5 linked regions of the Fervidicoccus fontis Kam940 genome follow. The protein of the gene in region 1 binds, or shares a complex with, the protein of each later gene. Links are inferred from orthologs where the notes say so. Each region holds a gene or a part of one and is shown on either strand. Other genes may lie near its edges. The genes, in order: FFONT_RS05420, FFONT_RS06685, FFONT_RS02450, FFONT_RS02265 and FFONT_RS02535.

Evidence for each region.
Region 2: FFONT_RS05420 (region 1) and FFONT_RS06685 share a complex: the UniProt entries of both Methanocaldococcus jannaschii proteins name them as parts of the 50S ribosomal subunit. The link is inferred for Fervidicoccus fontis Kam940 from one-to-one orthologs.
Region 3: FFONT_RS05420 (region 1) and FFONT_RS02450 share a complex: the UniProt entries of both Methanocaldococcus jannaschii proteins name them as parts of the 50S ribosomal subunit. The link is inferred for Fervidicoccus fontis Kam940 from one-to-one orthologs.
Region 4: FFONT_RS05420 (region 1) and FFONT_RS02265 share a complex: the UniProt entries of both Methanocaldococcus jannaschii proteins name them as parts of the 50S ribosomal subunit. The link is inferred for Fervidicoccus fontis Kam940 from one-to-one orthologs.
Region 5: FFONT_RS05420 (region 1) and FFONT_RS02535 share a complex: the UniProt entries of both Methanocaldococcus jannaschii proteins name them as parts of the 50S ribosomal subunit. The link is inferred for Fervidicoccus fontis Kam940 from one-to-one orthologs.

The regions. Positions count from the first base shown.
Region 1 is NC_017461.1:1,043,370-1,046,903, reverse strand. The notes cover bases 332-3,282. They hold FFONT_RS05420 (50S ribosomal protein L44e), read left to right. Parts: upstream 332-1,640; coding sequence 1,641-1,925; downstream 1,926-3,282. Other genes in these bases: FFONT_RS05400 (CDP-2,3-bis-(O-geranylgeranyl)-sn-glycerol synthase), read right to left, coding at 3,225-3,282; FFONT_RS07355 (RNA-protein complex protein Nop10), read left to right, coding at 3,074-3,256; FFONT_RS05410 (translation initiation factor IF-2 subunit alpha), read left to right, coding at 2,271-3,065; FFONT_RS05415 (30S ribosomal protein S27e), read left to right, coding at 1,928-2,128; FFONT_RS05425 (hypothetical protein), read left to right, coding at 1,136-1,585. Outside these bases: more of FFONT_RS05430, read left to right, coding at 1-331; more of FFONT_RS05400, read right to left, coding at 3,283-3,534. UniProt on the Methanocaldococcus jannaschii protein: Binds to the 23S rRNA.
Region 2 is NC_017461.1:1,272,789-1,276,169, forward strand. Bases 142-2,939 are described here. They hold FFONT_RS06685 (50S ribosomal protein L37ae), read left to right. Parts: upstream 142-1,309; coding sequence 1,310-1,570; downstream 1,571-2,939. Other genes in these bases: rrp41 (exosome complex exonuclease Rrp41), read left to right, coding at 142-422; rrp42 (exosome complex protein Rrp42), read left to right, coding at 419-1,243; FFONT_RS06690 (Brix domain-containing protein), read left to right, coding at 1,617-2,231; FFONT_RS06695 (KEOPS complex subunit Pcc1), read left to right, coding at 2,209-2,496; FFONT_RS07030 (hypothetical protein), read right to left, coding at 2,508-2,645. Also shown: more of rrp41, read left to right, coding at 1-141; more of FFONT_RS06700, read left to right, coding at 2,940-3,265; FFONT_RS06705 (hypothetical protein), read left to right, coding at 3,307-3,381. UniProt on the Methanocaldococcus jannaschii protein: Binds to the 23S rRNA.
Region 3 is NC_017461.1:470,969-474,401, forward strand. Bases 1-2,850 are described here. They hold FFONT_RS02450 (uL15 family ribosomal protein), read right to left. Parts: upstream 1,724-2,850; coding sequence 1,277-1,723; downstream 1-1,276. Other genes in these bases: secY (preprotein translocase subunit SecY), read right to left, coding at 1-1,250; FFONT_RS02455 (50S ribosomal protein L30), read right to left, coding at 1,734-2,249; FFONT_RS02460 (30S ribosomal protein S5), read right to left, coding at 2,264-2,850. Also shown: more of FFONT_RS02460, read right to left, coding at 2,851-2,902; FFONT_RS02465 (50S ribosomal protein L18), read right to left, coding at 2,909-3,433. UniProt on the Methanocaldococcus jannaschii protein: Binds to the 23S rRNA.
Region 4 is NC_017461.1:438,107-441,443, reverse strand. Bases 190-2,943 are described here. They hold FFONT_RS02265 (50S ribosomal protein L13), read left to right. Parts: upstream 190-1,217; coding sequence 1,218-1,670; downstream 1,671-2,943. Other genes in these bases: amrB (AmmeMemoRadiSam system protein B), read left to right, coding at 2,932-2,943; rpsB (30S ribosomal protein S2), read left to right, coding at 2,303-2,935; FFONT_RS02255 (DNA-directed RNA polymerase subunit N), read left to right, coding at 2,076-2,276; FFONT_RS02260 (30S ribosomal protein S9), read left to right, coding at 1,643-2,068; FFONT_RS02270 (50S ribosomal protein L18e), read left to right, coding at 825-1,202. Also shown: more of FFONT_RS02275, read left to right, coding at 1-189; more of amrB, read left to right, coding at 2,944-3,337. UniProt on the Methanocaldococcus jannaschii protein: This protein is one of the early assembly proteins of the 50S ribosomal subunit, although it is not seen to bind rRNA by itself. It is important during the early stages of 50S assembly.
Region 5 is NC_017461.1:478,875-482,428, forward strand. The notes cover bases 184-3,154. They hold FFONT_RS02535 (50S ribosomal protein L22), read right to left. Parts: upstream 1,919-3,154; coding sequence 1,448-1,918; downstream 184-1,447. Other genes in these bases: FFONT_RS02520 (ribonuclease P protein component 1), read right to left, coding at 190-474; rpmC (50S ribosomal protein L29), read right to left, coding at 481-684; FFONT_RS02530 (30S ribosomal protein S3), read right to left, coding at 681-1,436; FFONT_RS02540 (30S ribosomal protein S19), read right to left, coding at 1,930-2,346; FFONT_RS02545 (vWA domain-containing protein), read right to left, coding at 2,472-3,154. Outside these bases: FFONT_RS02515 (30S ribosomal protein S17), read right to left, coding at 1-182; more of FFONT_RS02545, read right to left, coding at 3,155-3,554. UniProt on the Methanocaldococcus jannaschii protein: This protein binds specifically to 23S rRNA. It makes multiple contacts with different domains of the 23S rRNA in the assembled 50S subunit and ribosome.

The sequences.
Region 1 (3,534 bases):
AGCTACCTGACGATATAAATAGCAGGGAATTTGCCGTCCAGCCTATAGACTATAAAGGTTATGTTAGACATTTATCCTTTAAAAGTGAAGATGAGCTTAGAAGCTTTTTATTAAAAAATCCACCTATGCACCTTTATTACTCATCTGCGATTTACACCTTCCCTGAGATAGATGATATGGAAAAAAAAGGAATGATAGGTTCAGAAATAATCTTTGATATTGATGCCGATGAAGTTCCTGGATGCGAATCTATTGAGCAACTACACGCTTGCCTAAACTGCGGATCGCTTCTTTATGGTAAGTCGATAAAAAAATGTACGAAATGCGGTAGCCAGAATGTTATTGAGGTCGAACCAATTCCTAAAGAATGCATCTTAAAAGCCGGAATTGAAGCAAAAAAGTTAATAAAAGTTTTAAGAAAAGACTTCGGTTTTGAAAAAATCAAGATATATTTTTCTGGCAATAGGGGTTTTCACGTTCATCCAAAATGCGATGATGAATGGTTGAAGCTAACGAGTGAAGAAAGAAGCATGATAATTAAGTATATAACAGGAAGTGGAGTGAATATTGAAAGAATAATCGGATTGGGAGAATCAATAAAAGGAAAAAATATGTATATTCCAAATCCTAAGGAACCTGGATGGAGAGGGAGATTAGGAGAAATCTTGTATAAAAAGATGAACTTAAATGATGAAAAAAAGATTACGTTCGGAGAAGCTGAGGTACTACTCGGAGAAAAAATTAATTTGAACGATATCATGAAAATGGCATCTATAAGTATAGATGAAAAGGTTACAGTCGATGTTCATAGATTAATAAGGATCCCTGGTTCAATAAATGGTAAGCTGGGTCTGCCTGTATTTGAAATAGGAGAAAGTGAGCTTGAAAGTTTTTCCATAAATTGTTCATATTCTCCGTTTAAGGAAGATGAGGATGTTAAAATGAATGTTTCAATGCAAAATAAGGAAATTTTAGGGATAAAGATAAATAGCTTAAAGGGGGATATTATAAAAATCCCTGGCTGCCTCGCCTTTTTATTCATCTCAAAAGGTATAGCAGATCCCGCCTAAATTTTTATTACAAGATATCAAAAAATTAAGTAATGGCGATATACTAAAACTTTTGGTCGTGAAAAATGAGCGAATCAATTGAGTTTGTACTCAATAGAATATCAATTAAAAAAGAAGTAAACTATAACGATTTAAAAATGAGATTTTTGAACATGATATCAAATGTATGTTATCAAAGAGGAAGTGCTCAAAGCTTTGTAAACAATGTAGAACTTTGCAAGAAAACAATAAAAGAAACAGAAAGTATTTCTAAGCTAATCTCAAAAATAATTTCTAAGAATTTAGATGACAGTCCGCTAGAAAAATCTGGTTTTCTTTCTTTTTTTGCAACATCATTTAAAAAAGATGAAGATTTTTATGTGTTTGTTGAAAATGATGATCCAGGGATTTTTAAAGAGTGTAGAAATGAAGATTTTTGCTTTTCGATTTTAAGCGTAAAAGAAGCAAAAGCACTTAAAGATTTATCTTTTGCGAAAGAACTGAGAATCAATTATTTAAACCCTGATTTTAAATAAAGACTAGTATGTGAAATAAGTTTTGCAATAAAAAAATAAACGGAGTGAGCCGGCATTGAAAATTCCTAAAAAAATTAGAGCCTATTGCCCAAGGTGTAAAAAACATACAGTGCAAACAGTAATGATTTATAAAGCTGGAAAAAGAAGAGCATTGTCTATAGGGCAGAGAAGATACGTCAGAAAACAGGAAGGTTATGGTTCAAAAAGAAAACCTGAACAAAAAAGATATGCAAAAACTACCAAAAAGCAAGTAATTAAGCTAAAATGCAGTGAATGCGGGTATATACAGCATAGAAAAGGACTAAGATTAAAGAAGCTTGAGCTCACAGAGGTGGCTTAAGCATGACAAAGAGGAGAAGCCTTCCTATCCCAGAGCCAAGAACAAAATTCATTTTAGTAAGATGTCCTGCATGTGGAAACGAACAAGTCATCTTTTCTCATGCAACTTTTCCAGTAAGATGCCTTATATGCGGGTCTCAACTTGTAAAACCAACAGGTGGAAGAGCAAGACTACAAGCACAGTTCATAAAAGTAGTTGGGTAGATTTTATTACTAGTTAAATCACAAATTTCTTTGCATCATACCATCTATTTTGGAAGAACGATATTTTTACTTAAAAAATAATATATAATCTCGGCAAAACCTATTTTGTAATAGCTATTAAGTAATTAACAGGTGAAATCATTTGGTTAGAGCCAGAAAAGAGCTTCCTGACGCTAATGAATTAGTCATCGCTACAGTTAAAGAGATTTTTGATTATGGAGCATATGTTGAGCTAGATGAATATAATGGAATGAGGGCATTTTTACCATGGAGCGAGGTTGCAACAAAGTGGGTTAAAAACATAAAAGAAGTTTTGAAGGAAAATGAAAAAATAGTTGTTAAGGTTATTAGAGTTAATAAGCAGAAAAAGCAAGTAGACGTTAGCTTAAAAAGGGTATATGATAGTGAAAAGAAAAAGAAAATGCACTGGTATAAAAGAAATCAAAGAGCTGAAAAAATTCTTGAACTAGCTGCACAAAAACTTGGAAAAACTTTAGATGATGCATATAACGATATCGGATGGCCTTTATTGGATCACTATAGTGATTTATATACAGCATTGGAAACTGCTGTAATGTTAGGACCTGATACCTTAAGAGTTCCTAATGCAAAAGAAGAGTGGATAATGCCTGTATACGAAGAAGCTAACAAACATATAAAAATTAAACAAGTCAAAGTTACAAGAATAATAAACTTATGGAGCACTTCTCCAAGTGGGATCGAAGATATAAGAAGCGTCTTGCTAAATATGAAGAACATTTCAGAGGATAATTCTTCAGTTAATATATATACGATTGGAGCACCAAAATATAAAATAGAAGTTATATCAGAGGATTACAAATCTGCTGAAAGGATAATCAACAGCATATTGGAAAAAGCGGAAAAAGACGCCCAAAAGTTGAAGGTCAATTTTGAAGTAGTTAAAGAAAAAGAATGATGATAAAAATGAAATGGCTAATGAGAAAATGTTCCAAGTGCAAAAGATATACGTTAGAAACTGGAAGATGTCCTTATTGTGGTGGAGAACTATTTGTTCCGCATCCTCATAGGTTTTCTCCAGAAGATAAATATGCTAAATATAGAATAGCAATAAAACTTACCAAGGAACGGACTTTAAATGAAGCTTGAATGCAATATAATTAGTAGATAAGTGAAGCAATGGTATTATAATGATACCAAATAGGAAAACATCCAATGATGGATGCGCGCAGATTGGACAAAGATAAATGAATAAAGTTGATCCTAAATAGAAATCCAGCTGGTCTACTAAGGGGAGCATCCCCCCTCTTTCAATCCCAATTCTCCTTTTAAAGAATGACTTAGTTATATCTCCTAAAATTCCTCCTAAAGAGCCTAAAAATCCCGTAAAGCAATACTGCAGTGAGTAGTAATTTAGTATACCTATA
Region 2 (3,381 bases), 230 kb from region 1 along the record:
CTCTCGAGGCTACTGTTTTCAGCGAACTGTTTCCAAGAACTACGATTGATGTCTTTATTGAGGTCTTGCAGGCAGACGGAGGGACGAGGACAACAAGCCTGACAGCTGCTAGCTTGGCTCTCGCAGATGCTGGAATCCCAATGAAGGATCTAATAGCAGGGGTTGCTGTGGGCAAAGTCGATGGAGTGCTCGTCCTTGATATAAACGAAATAGAAGACAGCACTGGGCAGGCAGATATGCCTGTAGCAATAATGCCGAATTTAAACAAGATAGTGCTCCTTCAGCTAAACGGCACGCTCACAAGAGATGAGTTTAATGAGGCTTTGAAGATGGCTCAAAAAGCAATAAAGGAAATATATATAATGCAGAAAGAAGCGCTCAGAGAAAAATATTCATCAATGGAGGAGGTCGAGCAAGCATGAGTGTAACACCTACTTCATATCCGCTTATACCAAAAATGAAAAGGGAAACCATTATATCTGTACTCGAAACTGGAAAGAGGATAGATGGAAGAGCTTTAGATGAAGTAAGGAAAATAACAATTGTGCCGAACTACATTGAAAAGTCCGACGGTTCAGCTCTAGTGTATTTGGGCGATACGTTGGTGCTTGTAGGGGTGAAGGTGGAGCCTGGTGCACCATATCCTGACAATCCCAATGAAGGAGTGCTGATGGTAAACGCCGAGTTCGTCCCTTTAGCATCTCCAGCCTTTGAGCCTGGGCCACCGGATGAGAACGCATATGAGCTTGCAAGAATAATTGATAGATCTTACAGAGAGTCCAAGGCGATTGGTCTAGGAGAATTGGCGCTTGTTCCAGGACAGAAGGTACTCGTCGTTTGGAACGATATATATGTGTTGAATCACTCCGGAAACCTCATCGATGCCTCAGCTATAGCAAGCTTAGTGGCTCTGATGAATACAAGGATACCTGTATATGAAGAAGCGGATGGAGGAAACTTCGTAAAAAAGGAAAACGAGTACAAGGGCAACTTAAACGTGAAAAAGAAAATTATCACCGCAACTATTGCCAAAATCGGAAACTACTATCTTGCAGATCCAACTGATGAGGAAGAATATGTTTCAGATGCTAGGCTGTCAGTATCGTTTACAGAAGATGGGATAATAGCCGGAATGCAGAAAATGGGGATCGGGTATTTAGACGAGAACGACATAAATCAGATGATCGACCTTGCATGGAAGACGGCGAAAATATATTTAGGTGAGATTTCAAAACTCATATGAGCTAATAAAGGTAAATTTTTAAAATCCTTAAGATCACTAATTAAAAAGAGCAAATGGTGAATATAGATGGGAAGAACAAAGATAGTCGGTATTGCAGGAAAGTTTGGAGCCAGATACGGGTCGACTTTAAGAAAGCAGTATAAGGAAATAATGGAAAAGAGGTATGCCCCTCACGTTTGTCCATTCTGCGGTATGAGCGGAAAAGTAACAAGAATAAGCATAGGTCTGTGGAAATGTGAAAAGTGCGGCAACGTTTGGGCAGGAGGAGCATATGTCCCGAGGACTGGACTGAACAAAATGTTTCCAAAGAGTATTAACACAAGATGAATTTTTTTAAAGTTGCAAAGAGAAGTCTCATAAATGCGTGTTGAATTTGGTCAATAAAGTTATTTTTTCAACATCAAGAGAGCCTTCTTTGAGGGTAAGAAGCTTTTTAAAGGACATTATCAGCTTGGCGCCTTGGCTTGTAAAGGTAAACAGAGGAAAGCTGACCTTCAAGGATTTAGTTGACATAACCATAAGCGAAAAGAGCACGACGTTCGTCATTATTGGAGAAAAGAACGGAAACCCAAGCATAATGAGGATTTATGACGTATCCGATTATTTGATCAAAAATGCGGTACTTCACGCTTATACCCTCTTCATAAAGGGGGTGACCCTTGCGAGGGAAGCGAACAGACCATCATCTCCTGGATATGTGGATGATGCAATAATAGAAGGCAGCCTCCCTCCTGACGAAGAGCATAGAAACTTGACTTTTGCGCTGATAAAGATGTTTGGAAGCAGCATTATTCCCAATGCTGAAAGCAGCAACGTCTTGAAAATTCAAATCAAGGGATATCCGAATTCGGGGTGGATGTTAAATTTTAAAAAATCTGGCAGCAATGAATATGTTGGTCCAAGAATTTTTATAGGAAAGGTTAAAAAAGTAGGAGAATATATGAGCGTCAGTGAAAGTGAAAGCGATGGAAAAGAAGGAGGAAATTGAGAAGATATCTTTTAGTTTAGAAATTCACCATGAAAACGAGAAACTCCTCAAAGCCTACTTCGAATCTCTCAAGCCGGAAGCAGATTCTCTTGTAAACCAGAAAAAAGGGAAGGTATTTGTGGAATATAATGCGGAAGAAAAGAAGCTCATTCTTAAAATGGAAACGGAAACAATAAGTGACTTTAAAGCTCTCATGAACTCGTATCTTTATCTGATAAAAGCTATTAATGATTCCTTGAATTCTGCAACCTCCTCTATGCAATAAGGTGTGATCTTTCATTTCTGGCCTCCTTTCCTCAGAATGGCAGGGATGTTCCTGCATCTATTCGCGATCGGATCTTTCATCTTAATGAAGGCAAGAGCGATCAGAGATTCTTTCTTGACCATAGAATGAACTCTATTGTTTTGTCTCAAAACTAACCCATATTCCAAAAGCTATGGTTTAAAATTCATCAATGCACGAAGAGAAACATCAGAGCTTGAATGAGAAGTAACACCTTAAAGATACTAAACTTCATTTTCATCTTAAAAAGGCATGCTTTCGATTGATGTAAAAGCGAACTGTTAAAAACCATAAGAATTTATTAAGCAAAAATTTCAATCTTCTATAATAGTTATTTATTTGGAGTTGATAATGTATGGCAGAGAAAGTTCCGCCCGAGATAGAACAGGTTGCTCAACAGCTCGATGAGCTTCAAGAAAAGTACAATAATTTGTTGAACCAGAGATTAATAGTAGAAAGCGAGTTGAAAGAAATAAATAAACTGCTTGAGACTCTCAATAATATTCCGCCTGAGACAAAAATCTATAGAAGCGTAGGGAACATCTTCTTTGCTGAGGATAGGGATAAGCTGGTCAAAGAACTTACTGAAAAGAAGGAGACTGACGAGCTTATATATGAGAGATTTAAAAAAGATGAAGAAGATCTCAAGAAGCAGATTTCAACCCTTCAGGAAAAATTGAGAGGATTGCTGTCTAAATATTATCAGAAAGTTTCAACACCTGTAACAAAAACTGGCAGTGGTGCATCTTAACGGAAGAAGGTAAAAGAGACAAGAAGGTCTCTATCGAAGATATGGAAAAGATACTGGTTGAATCGGTAAGCAGTGTAGAGGATAATATAAGGAAGAGCAAAAGCGATACATCTTTT
Region 3 (3,433 bases), 570 kb from region 1 along the record:
GCTACTATTGCTATGAAAGCGACTATTAAACTGCTGAGAACAGTCAACGGATATATGTACTTTGCTAACATCTTCTCAAAGAATTTTGGGTTTCTTCTCACACCGGGGATGTCAAGCTCTCCCTTTATTAATCTATCTGCTTGCTCCTTAGGCCCTAGTCCTGCTATTTCGACCCACATATATCCAAATAATACGCTTAAAACCACCCAGCTTATAATGAAAATGAAAAGCTTTGTTAAGTCAGCAGTAGCAGAATATAAGCCTCTTGGAGGGCTAAGATAGTAAGATAGTTCATATAAAATTCTATATCCTAAATTCTGCGTTCCAGAAATCGAAGCAAAAGCGTTAGCAAACAGCTGGAAATCCGATACTATTATCCCCACAAGAAGTATAGGTATATTAGTAACGTACAAGAATTGCAATGGGATTTTGCTCCTTATCCCTCCGTATTTTTGGCTGGTAACAGGTATTTCCACTCTCATTCCTTGCAAATAGACCAACCCAATAATTGCTATAATAGTCGCCAATAATCCTACTACATCTGGAAGACCTTGCCTTACAACTATGCTGGTAAGATTGTTTGCTTCTGTAGCCTGAACAATATACGGTATGAGACCTATTTGCTGTGCATATTGTGGAGTATAACCGAAAAGATCCCAAAACATTGTCTTAGCTACTCCAGCAAGAATAAACAATGATATTGCACTTCCGATTCCCCAACCCTTTTGAAGCATCTCATCGAAAACCATAACAAGATAAGTAGCAAAAGTAAGTTGCAATAATACACCTATCCTTATTGCCCAGCTAGCCTGAGAACCGGTTATTGGATTACCTACGTATGGCCAATACCTGCTAGCAAGCACATATGCTAGCGCTTCAAAAATACCAAATAGAAATGAAAGAGTTTTTTGAGCCTCAGTAAACTTTCTCCTATCGTCAACATCTGAAAGGTCTAAGTCTATGAGTTTTGCTCCAACCAATATCTGGAGTATCAAACCGCCTGTGACGATAGGTCCGATTCCTAGCTCCATTAATGTACCTGTATTCGCAGCAAACAAAATCTGAAAAAGAGAAATCTGAGACTGAGAAGTATATGGCACACCGTATAATGGCGTGTCAGCCATAATTAAATATAGAACTAAAACTAAACCAGTAATTCCTAATCTTCTATACAATGACAACTTTCTTGAGGGTTTTTTCACAGTTGGAAGAATATAAGAAAATTTTGCTAAAGCATCTAGAAAACCCAAGTAATTGCTCACTCTCCAAAAATTTTCTAGCCTTCTGTTATAACCTCTCCGCCAACACTTTTGACCTTTTCAATTGCCTTCTCACTAGCCTCTTTTACCACTACTTTAATAGGCCTACTAATTCTTCCTGTTCCAAGAAGCTTCGTAAACCCCAGCTTATCTAGTTCAATAATCGGTTTCCCTGAATCTTCCTTTAGTACTCCCTTTGACGCCAATTCTTCTACTAGCTCGTCTAATTGTAACAGATTTATTTCATAAACCTTTTCTTTCTTTTCGTATGGACTTGTAAATCCATGCTTGCCAATCCATCCAGGAGCGTATTTCCTCATCCAGCTTTCTTTATGCTTCAGCATTCCAGCAGCTCCTCTTCCTCCTTTACTTCCTGTTTTTCTATGCTGTCCAATTCTTCCCCAACCCATCGTTCTGGTTCTTCCTCTAAGCTTCCTAACTTTTCTCCTAAATCTAACAACCATATTCTGCACCTCAGATCATTTTTTTCAAAAGTTCGTTGATTTCATTGCCTCTATAACCTAACTCTCCTCCTTCACTAAAAGTCTTCCTAGTGCTCCTCTTAAATCCCTTCTTTGGAGGTCTTAATCTAAATACAGGCTTTATCAATTCCTGTTCATGCAATATTATTTCTCCGTTAATAATTTTATCAGCCAACTCTTCTATGCTTTTAACATTCAATTTTTCGGAAAGAATTGACTGCGTGAACTTCTCTCCGCCTACTATTCTTCCTCTCTTTTTCAAAAGCTCTATTAGCATCTCTCTGCTGATCTCTCCCCATGTAGCGTAATTCTTTATTTTGTTCAGCATTCCGCTTAATCCTGGAAAATTTGATGGATAAATTGAAGCGTGATATTTTCTATATAGCCTGAAGAGCCTAAGAGTGTATTCTGCATCATGTCTAATATTTGTCCTTCCCTTCATCCGAATAATGACAATAAGACTATTCTTATTATTATCTATATTTTGGTTAACAGCTTGTATCTGCATCTTTAATTCACCTTTTATGCCTTCCAATCATCTTGTGTTACAAATGAATACGTATTCTTCAGAGCATTATACGTTGCCTTTGCAAAGTTATATGTTGACCTCGTTTCACCAAAACTCTTTGACCATACGTCCTTTATTCCAGCTAACCTCAAAACTATCTTAGCAATATCGCCAGCAACTAATCCTGTACCTTTCGGAGCAGGATAGAGAACGATCTCTACGCTACCACTTTTTCCTCTTGTTATAAATGGAACGCTGTGGGGGGAGCCACACATACACTCCCAGCTTCCGCAACCCCTCCTTATTGGAACGATATTCAGTTTTGCATTAGTAATTGCCTTTTCGATTGAATATCTTAGCTGTTTAGCCTTTCCAGTTCCTATTCCAATAAATCCATTTCCGTTTCCTATCACTACTACTGTTTTAAATCTAGAAAGCTCACCTGCGTCGGTCTGCTTTTGTACAATGCCTACATCAATTACTTCATGCTGAAGGTTTGGAAGAAGAAAATCAACAATTTCAGGTTCTAGTATAGGAAGGTTCATTTCAAATAGCTCATTAATGCTAGTAATTTTTCCCTCCTTTACCATCTTCCCTACTTTGGTTCTAGGAACCCATTCTTCTAAAGATACGCCTTGAGCTTCGAAAGCCATCCGTTTTCACCCCTTCTTTTCATTTTTTATTGCATTTAATACTGATTCGAAATGTGCTACATATTCTTCGGGCAATAGCCCACTATTTATAATCTTTGAAAATTGCCTATTATAGCGTTCAGGATTGCTTTCTTTAAGCATTTTTGCATAATTTGCTATATGCTCTCCTCTTATTCTTCCTTCCGAAGGAAGCATTTCCTCGGAAACTGGCACTTTTAAGCCTGCATCAATTGCACCCTTTACGACCGCAAAAAGCTTTGACTGCTTTACCACTCTATATAATCCGATGTCTAATACAGCATCTTTCAAGCCTTTCTCAATTGCCCTCTTTCCAATGAGATACCCTAGCAAGTAAGCGGCTGGTGTTGATTTACCTGAACCCTTCCACCCGTATTTTTTTATAAGTTCTATGCTATGAGCAGATACTTTCACTAAATCTCCTTTAGGATCGCAATCAACTATTTTCGCTTCGATATACTTATTCGTCTTTCTTACAACTAACCTTATCCTTCCAGAGAAAACATAAGTATA
Region 4 (3,337 bases), 610 kb from region 1 along the record:
ATTAAAGAAAATTTTTTAGAACTATATATTGAAGATGCACCTCAAGAGGTGCTCACTTCTCTGAGAAGAATTATAATTGAAGAAGTCCCTACAATGGCAGTAGACAACGTTCTAATTTTGGAAAATAACAGTGTCTTACATGACGAAGTCTTAGCCCATCGTTTAGGGATGATCCCTCTTTACAGTGATAGAGCGCTGGAAAAATATAGGGCGCCTGAGGAATGCGCAGAATGTACAAATTGCGAAAACTGCTTTGATATTCTTCACTTAGAAGTAGAGAATAAAGATGAAGATAAAAAAGTAGTATACACGGGAGAATTGAAGTCAGAAGATCCTGACATTTATCCAGTGTTTAAAGATATTCCAATAGTGGTTTTAGGAAAAGGGCAAAAAATTGTTCTTGAAGCTGAGGCTAGATTGGGGAGAGGAAAAGAGCATATAAAATGGAGCCCTGTATCTATATCAGCTTTAATTTCTGTGCCCGAAATTATTTTTTCATTTGAACAATGCGAGGAACAAGAATCTAATGAATGCTTAAAATGTATCGGTGAATTTAGTGAAGAGCTTGCAGAAAAAATGATGGAAATGAAAAAAGGAAAAATCGAGCTCGAAAATTTCAAAAATACAAGCCTTCTTAGATTTTGCGAGGATAAAGTCTGTAGGAAATGCATGAAGATTAATTATCTTGAAAATAAGAAAATACTTAGAGTAGAATCAACGGGTTCGCTTTCAACAAAATTAATAATTGAAAAGGCTTTAGAAATTTTGAATAAAAAAGCAGAAGCTTTTGAAGAAGTAATAAAAGAAATGGAGGTATTAAAATAATGGCAAGAACTGGTCCTACAAATTTACTAAAAAGAAAGCTCATTAAAGGTTTGAAGAAATTGTCAAAGGATGAGCAAGCTAATATATGGGAAAGAATAAGTGAGGAGCTTTCAGCACCGAGGAGAAAGATGGTTGAAGCGAATATATCAAAAATTAATCGGAATGCTAATGAGGGAGAAGTAGTAGTAGTACCCGGAAAAGTTCTAGGCTCAGGCAAATTAACTAAAAAAATAGTAATAATCGCCGAGTCATATTCTATGAAAGCATATGAGAAGCTCAAAAAAAGCGGAGCGGAGATTTACTTATTAGACGACTTATTGAGAAATAAAGAATTGAAAGACAAAATAGATTCTCTTCCAAAAAGAATAATAGTTTAAATAGAGGTGTGAATTATTTTGAGCGAAAAAGAAATTGTAATAGTCAACGCTGAAAATTTGATACTCGGAAGGATGGCTTCAAAAATAGCTAAAATGCTTCTTACTGGGAAAAGAGTTGTCGTTGTCAATGCTGAGAAGGCAATGATAAGCGGAGAAAGAAATATGGTTATTGAAGGTTATAAAAAATTGTGGAGCGTGAGGACCCTTAGAAATCCAGACAAACAGGGTCCAAGAAGGCCGCAATCTCCAAGAAATATTGTAAAAAGAGCTGTTAGAGGAATGCTTCCTAGAAAGCCTAAAGGAAAAGAAGCCCTATCTAACTTGAAAGTTTATATTGGTATTCCAAAAGAATTTCATGGAAAAGAAATGATAAAATTTGAAGATGTAGTTGCTGATCTTAGTAAGGGAAGATACATATCTGTAGGGGAATTATCAGAAGCATTAGGGTGGAGAGGTGTTATCGCTTGAAGGTGGTCTTATCTGTTGGAAAAAGGAAAAGTGCAATAGCTAAAGTTGTAATAAAGCCAGGAAAAGGAAGAGTACTTGTAAATGAAATGCCTATAGAACTACATCCAGTAGAGCTTTTTAGAAACAAGATAGTTGAAGTCCTTAAGCTTCTTGGAAAAGACCATAGAGAACAGGTAGATATCATTGCTTCTGTAAATGGAGGAGGATTTATGGCTCAAGCTGACGCTACTAGGACTGCGATTGCTAGAGGATTAGTAAAATACTTTGAAAGTGAAAGATTGAAGACAATTTTCCAAGAATATGATAGAGTTCTTCTTGCTGGAGATCCCAGGAGAACAGAGCCGGAGAAATACATGAGATACAGTGCAAGAAGGAGATGGCAAAAATCATATAGGTGAGATAACCATGATTATACCTGTAAGATGCTATACATGCGGAAAGCCTTTAGGGCAATATTGGGAGCCTTTTAAAGAAAGAGTGAGCAAAGGCGAGGACCCTGAGAAAGTGCTTGATGATCTAGGAATTGACAGGTATTGTTGCAGGAGAACTCTCATTTCTCATGTAGATTTGATTGAACAGGTAATCAAGTTCAAACCTATGAGGTGAAAAATTTGAGTAATGAAGAATCTAAGATGGTTAGTGAAATTCATGAGAAGGCTTTTGAATTGCTTGTTCCAATTGAACAATATTTAGCTGCGGGAGTTCACATTGGAACTTACGTTTGCAATAAAAACATGAAGGAATTTGTATATAGAATTAGACCTGATGGACTCTATGTTCTCGATGTTAGAAAAATTGATGAAAGACTTAGAATAGCTTCAAAAATGCTCGCAAGATATGAACCTCAAAAGATTTTGGTCGTAAGTGTCAGGCAATACGGACACAATCCTGTGAAGAAGTTCTCTCAATACGTGGGCTCTAAATATATAGCAGGAAGAGTCATACCAGGTATCCTTACAAATCCTCACCTTGAATGGTATATAGAACCAGATATAGTTGTTGTTACTGATCCAAGAGCAGATCAGCAAATAATAAATGAGGCATCAAAAATTGGCATTCCGATAATTTCGTTTACAGATACAGATAACAGGATAGATAATATTGATCTTATAATTCCTGCAAACAATAAAGGAAGAAAAAGCTTAGCTTTGCTATATTGGATTTTGACAAGGCAGATATTGAGAGAAAAAGGGCTATTGTTACAGAATGCTGATTTGCAAGAACCTCCAGATGCCTTTGAAGCTAGAGTCGGTGGAAAAGCTTGAGCGGTGATCTTGTAAGAGATCCAGTCGTAGCCGGAGAATTTTATGAATTAAGAAAAGAAAAATTATTAGAACAGATCAGGTGGGCTTTTCTTCACCCTATTGGCCCTGGGAAAGAAGCAATTTTTTCAAACTCAATAACAAAAAACAATTTTGGATATATAGCTCCTCATGCAGGTTACATTTATTCTGGACCGGTAGCCGCACATACATATTATAATATTTCTCTAGAAAAAAAGCCGGACACATTTATAATAATCGGACCAAATCATACCGGCTTAGGTGCACAAGTATCTCTTGCTCCATGGAAACAGTGGAGAACACCATTAGGGCTTATCAATGTTGATATAGAATTAAGAGATTATCTTATTACAAAATCAAAAGTTTTAGTTCCAGATTACAATG
Region 5 (3,554 bases), 560 kb from region 1 along the record:
TAGAGATAATCGTGTACTACAACTACTGTTCCATCCATCTTATCTGAGACTACTTTTCCAGTAATAAGCATACCTCTTACCTTTATAGTTCCATGAAAAGGGCAATTAGGATCATTACACTTTTTTTCCGGTATGGAAACGCCTGGAATACCTGGGTTCTTTACTTCTTTCTTAACACCCATTAGTTGCTCACCTCAAACCTATTTTTTTCTTTATTACTTCCTTTGTTCTATCTTCAGGTCTACCAACGATTTCATTCCCATATATTACTGTTTCGGAATTTTTTGACCTAATTTTAAAAACAATATAATCTTTAAAAAGTGTAATAGTTTTTTCATTTCTATAAATAGAAATTGTTTTTTGAGTTTCATTTTCAACTATACCAATTAAACCAATCACATTCCTATCTGGATACATTAAAACTTCAACCTCTGAACCAAACAAGTCTCCAAATGTTATATTTGATTTTTTCATTTGCCGCTACCCTTTTTTTCTCTTTTCTTCGTTTTCTATAGTCAAAATTCTGGCTATCGTCTTCCTAAGCACCTTTATCTTTCCAGGATTGTCAACTGTCCCAACATGTGCTTGCATTTGAAGTTTTGAAAGCTCAAGCCTAAGTTCATTGAGCTTTTCCTTTCTTTGTTCAGGAGTAAGCTTTCTAATTTCATCTGCATTCATGCTCATTGAGTTTCACCTTCTCCTTCTTCTTCTGTGCTTTCCTCTTGCGGCTGTAATACCTGTTGTGAACTAGATTCTTGCGCTTGAGTGCTAATCTGTTCACCCATTTCCTCCTTTTGTTCCTTTTCTTTTGCAGTGCTTTCTTTGTTTATCCCAATTTCCTCAGGCGACTTTATTATTATAGAATCCTTTGTTCTCTCCGGTTTTACGATAATGACTTTTACACCATAGATTCCAGGCTTAAGAAGTGCATGAGCTACTGCTTTATCAACTATATAAGTGGCTTGCTCTCCAGTCTTGTAGATCTTTCCTGCCCTAAACTTCTCATACCTTGCTCTTTCGCTTGTAATTTTCCCGCTTATTATTATTTCTGCACCTGCAGCACCTGCGGCCATAATTCTTCTTAAAGCCGCAAATGCGAGCTTTCTAAAGTGGAAACCTCTTTCAAGAGAGACAGCCAACCTGAATGCAACTACTCTTGCGTTCAGATCGGGATTTTCTACTGGCATAACTGTAATTTGAGGATTTTCAAGACCGAAATAATTTTCAAATACGTTGGAAAGAGTCTTTATTGTCTGACCTCTCCTTCCTATTATAAATGCTGGTCTTTCTGCACGAATAACTACTCTAGTGCCTAGCGGAGTCCTATATACATCAACACCAGCATAGCCAGCTCTATAGAACTGCTTAGCTAAGTACTCATCAACCTTCACAACGGACATGTTTTTTTCGATAAAATACCTTTTTATATTAACCATAATATCACCGTTTAAACCTCCTTTACTATTACTTCGATGTTAGAATATCTCTTAAATTTAGGTGTTGATCTTCCAAATGCTCTTGGCATATACCTCTTTAATGTATACCCCTGCTGAACGCTTAAGTGAATTATTTTCAGCTTTTCGGCATCCAACTCTTTGCTTTCCGCATTTGCTTCAACATTGTTCAATGCTTTCAGCAAAAACTTTGCTGCCTTTACTGGATACTTGCCCACAGGTATCCCCCATCTTTCACTTAACCCTTTGTGATGAGGTATTTTCTTTCTGTGAATGAAATGAGGGACTGCCTCCTCCTTTGCAATAACTCTTTCTAGGTATTTTTTCGCATCTTGAAGCATCATGCCGTTAACTGCCCTTGCTAAGTTATGGACCTTCTTAGGACTGATTGGAAGATCTCTCATAACAGCCTTTGCTATTTTGCTTTCATCCTCTAGTTTTAAGCTATAGTTCCATCCACCCATAAAATATCACCTTACTTAATTGCTGTAAACATTGAGCTTCTAGTCGCTTTAAGCCCGGGCTCTCCATGCTTTACTGACTTTGTAGTTGGAGCAAATTCTCCTAGCCTTTTACCAAGCATTTCAGGTGTGATCCTCACGGGAATGAACTCCTTTCCATTGTATACAGCGATTGTCAGCCCAATCATTTCTGGAAGTACTATCATATTTCGCAGATGGGTTTTTATGACCTTTTTACCTTCCTTTTTACCTCTTCTTATTTTCTGGAGGAATCTGATCTGTTCTGGTGTGAATCCCCTAGTTATGCTTCTTCTTTCTCTTGCTGGAAACAGTGAAACGAGCTCATCCATTGATATTTCTATAAGCTTATCAAACTTAATCCCTCTATATCGGAAATTTTTCCACTCGCTCTCTATCTCTGGCTTGCTCATGACAAAATCATTCCTCTTTGAGGTACGCATAAACTTTCTAAGCTAGATTTTAATCTGAATGCTATAATTGGTTTCTAAATTCCGGTTTATAAGCATTAACTATTTTTCTTGATATAGCTTAAAAGCTATAGAATAAGTTTCACATTCACAGAACTTGGAAAAATCTGCTTGAATATCTTAGCATATTCCTCAGAAGTGAATATGATCAGTCTGACTTTTTTCCGTATTAGTTTGTCTATTAATGATATATAAAATTCGTCTTCTACTGTTTGCTCCATGTCACTTATTATTATGACGGTATCTTTCGGTTTTGAAATTTCTATTACTTGCCTTAATGCCTTACTTATATTTGTATAGCCAGAGAAGTTCATCGAAAGAAGATCTTTAACTATGTTCCATCTCGAGCTCGATCTGCTTATTTTTTTCACCTTTACTTCGGTATCAAATAGAATCAAGGATTTAAGAAAGGGATAGTATTGAGAAGCTATTTTAATAACTGAAGTTGACCTCTTTCTCATGCTATCGCTTTTATCTATTACTAAAATAGCACCGTTCTCTCTCTTTTTCTGCTTAAATACGAGCTCTTCGGGGTGGTTTCTTGAAAGCTCAAACAGCGTTTTTCTAATATCAACCCTTCCATAGATATACCCTTTTTCATATTTTTTCCCTTTGAGAAGCCCGCCTGACCTCTTAAATATAGAAGCCGCAATTTTTTCAACCAAAAACGTTTTCCTTTTCTTAACAAAATATTTGATCGCTTCTATAGGTAAATCGCTCCCTGTAATTTTTGAAAGAGCCAATAAAGCATTTGCATTATCGGGATTCTCTACAATTCTAAAAAGCAACTTTTCTATTGCCTCATACCTGCTAGAAGCCGAATAAGAATCTTTACTTTCATAGCTTCCTTTCTTTTTTTGCGAAGCTTTCAGCTCACTTTCAAGTAAATCTATATACCCTCTGTTTCCTGTTTCATAGTATTTCTGTAAGGTGTTTATTTTTCTCGCAATCTCAAGCTTTCTCTTATTCTCCTCATTGAACTTTCCCATTTTTCTTAATTTTCCAACGCTTAGTTTTTGCATTCTAGCTATATCTAAACTTTCATGCTCTTCTTTTTCCTCTATCCTTTTTCCCTTCAAGAGTTTTTCCTTCGGTTTTTCTGAAGCTCTTATTTTCTCTCCATAAGAAACTTTGCTAATGTCCCTCCAAGC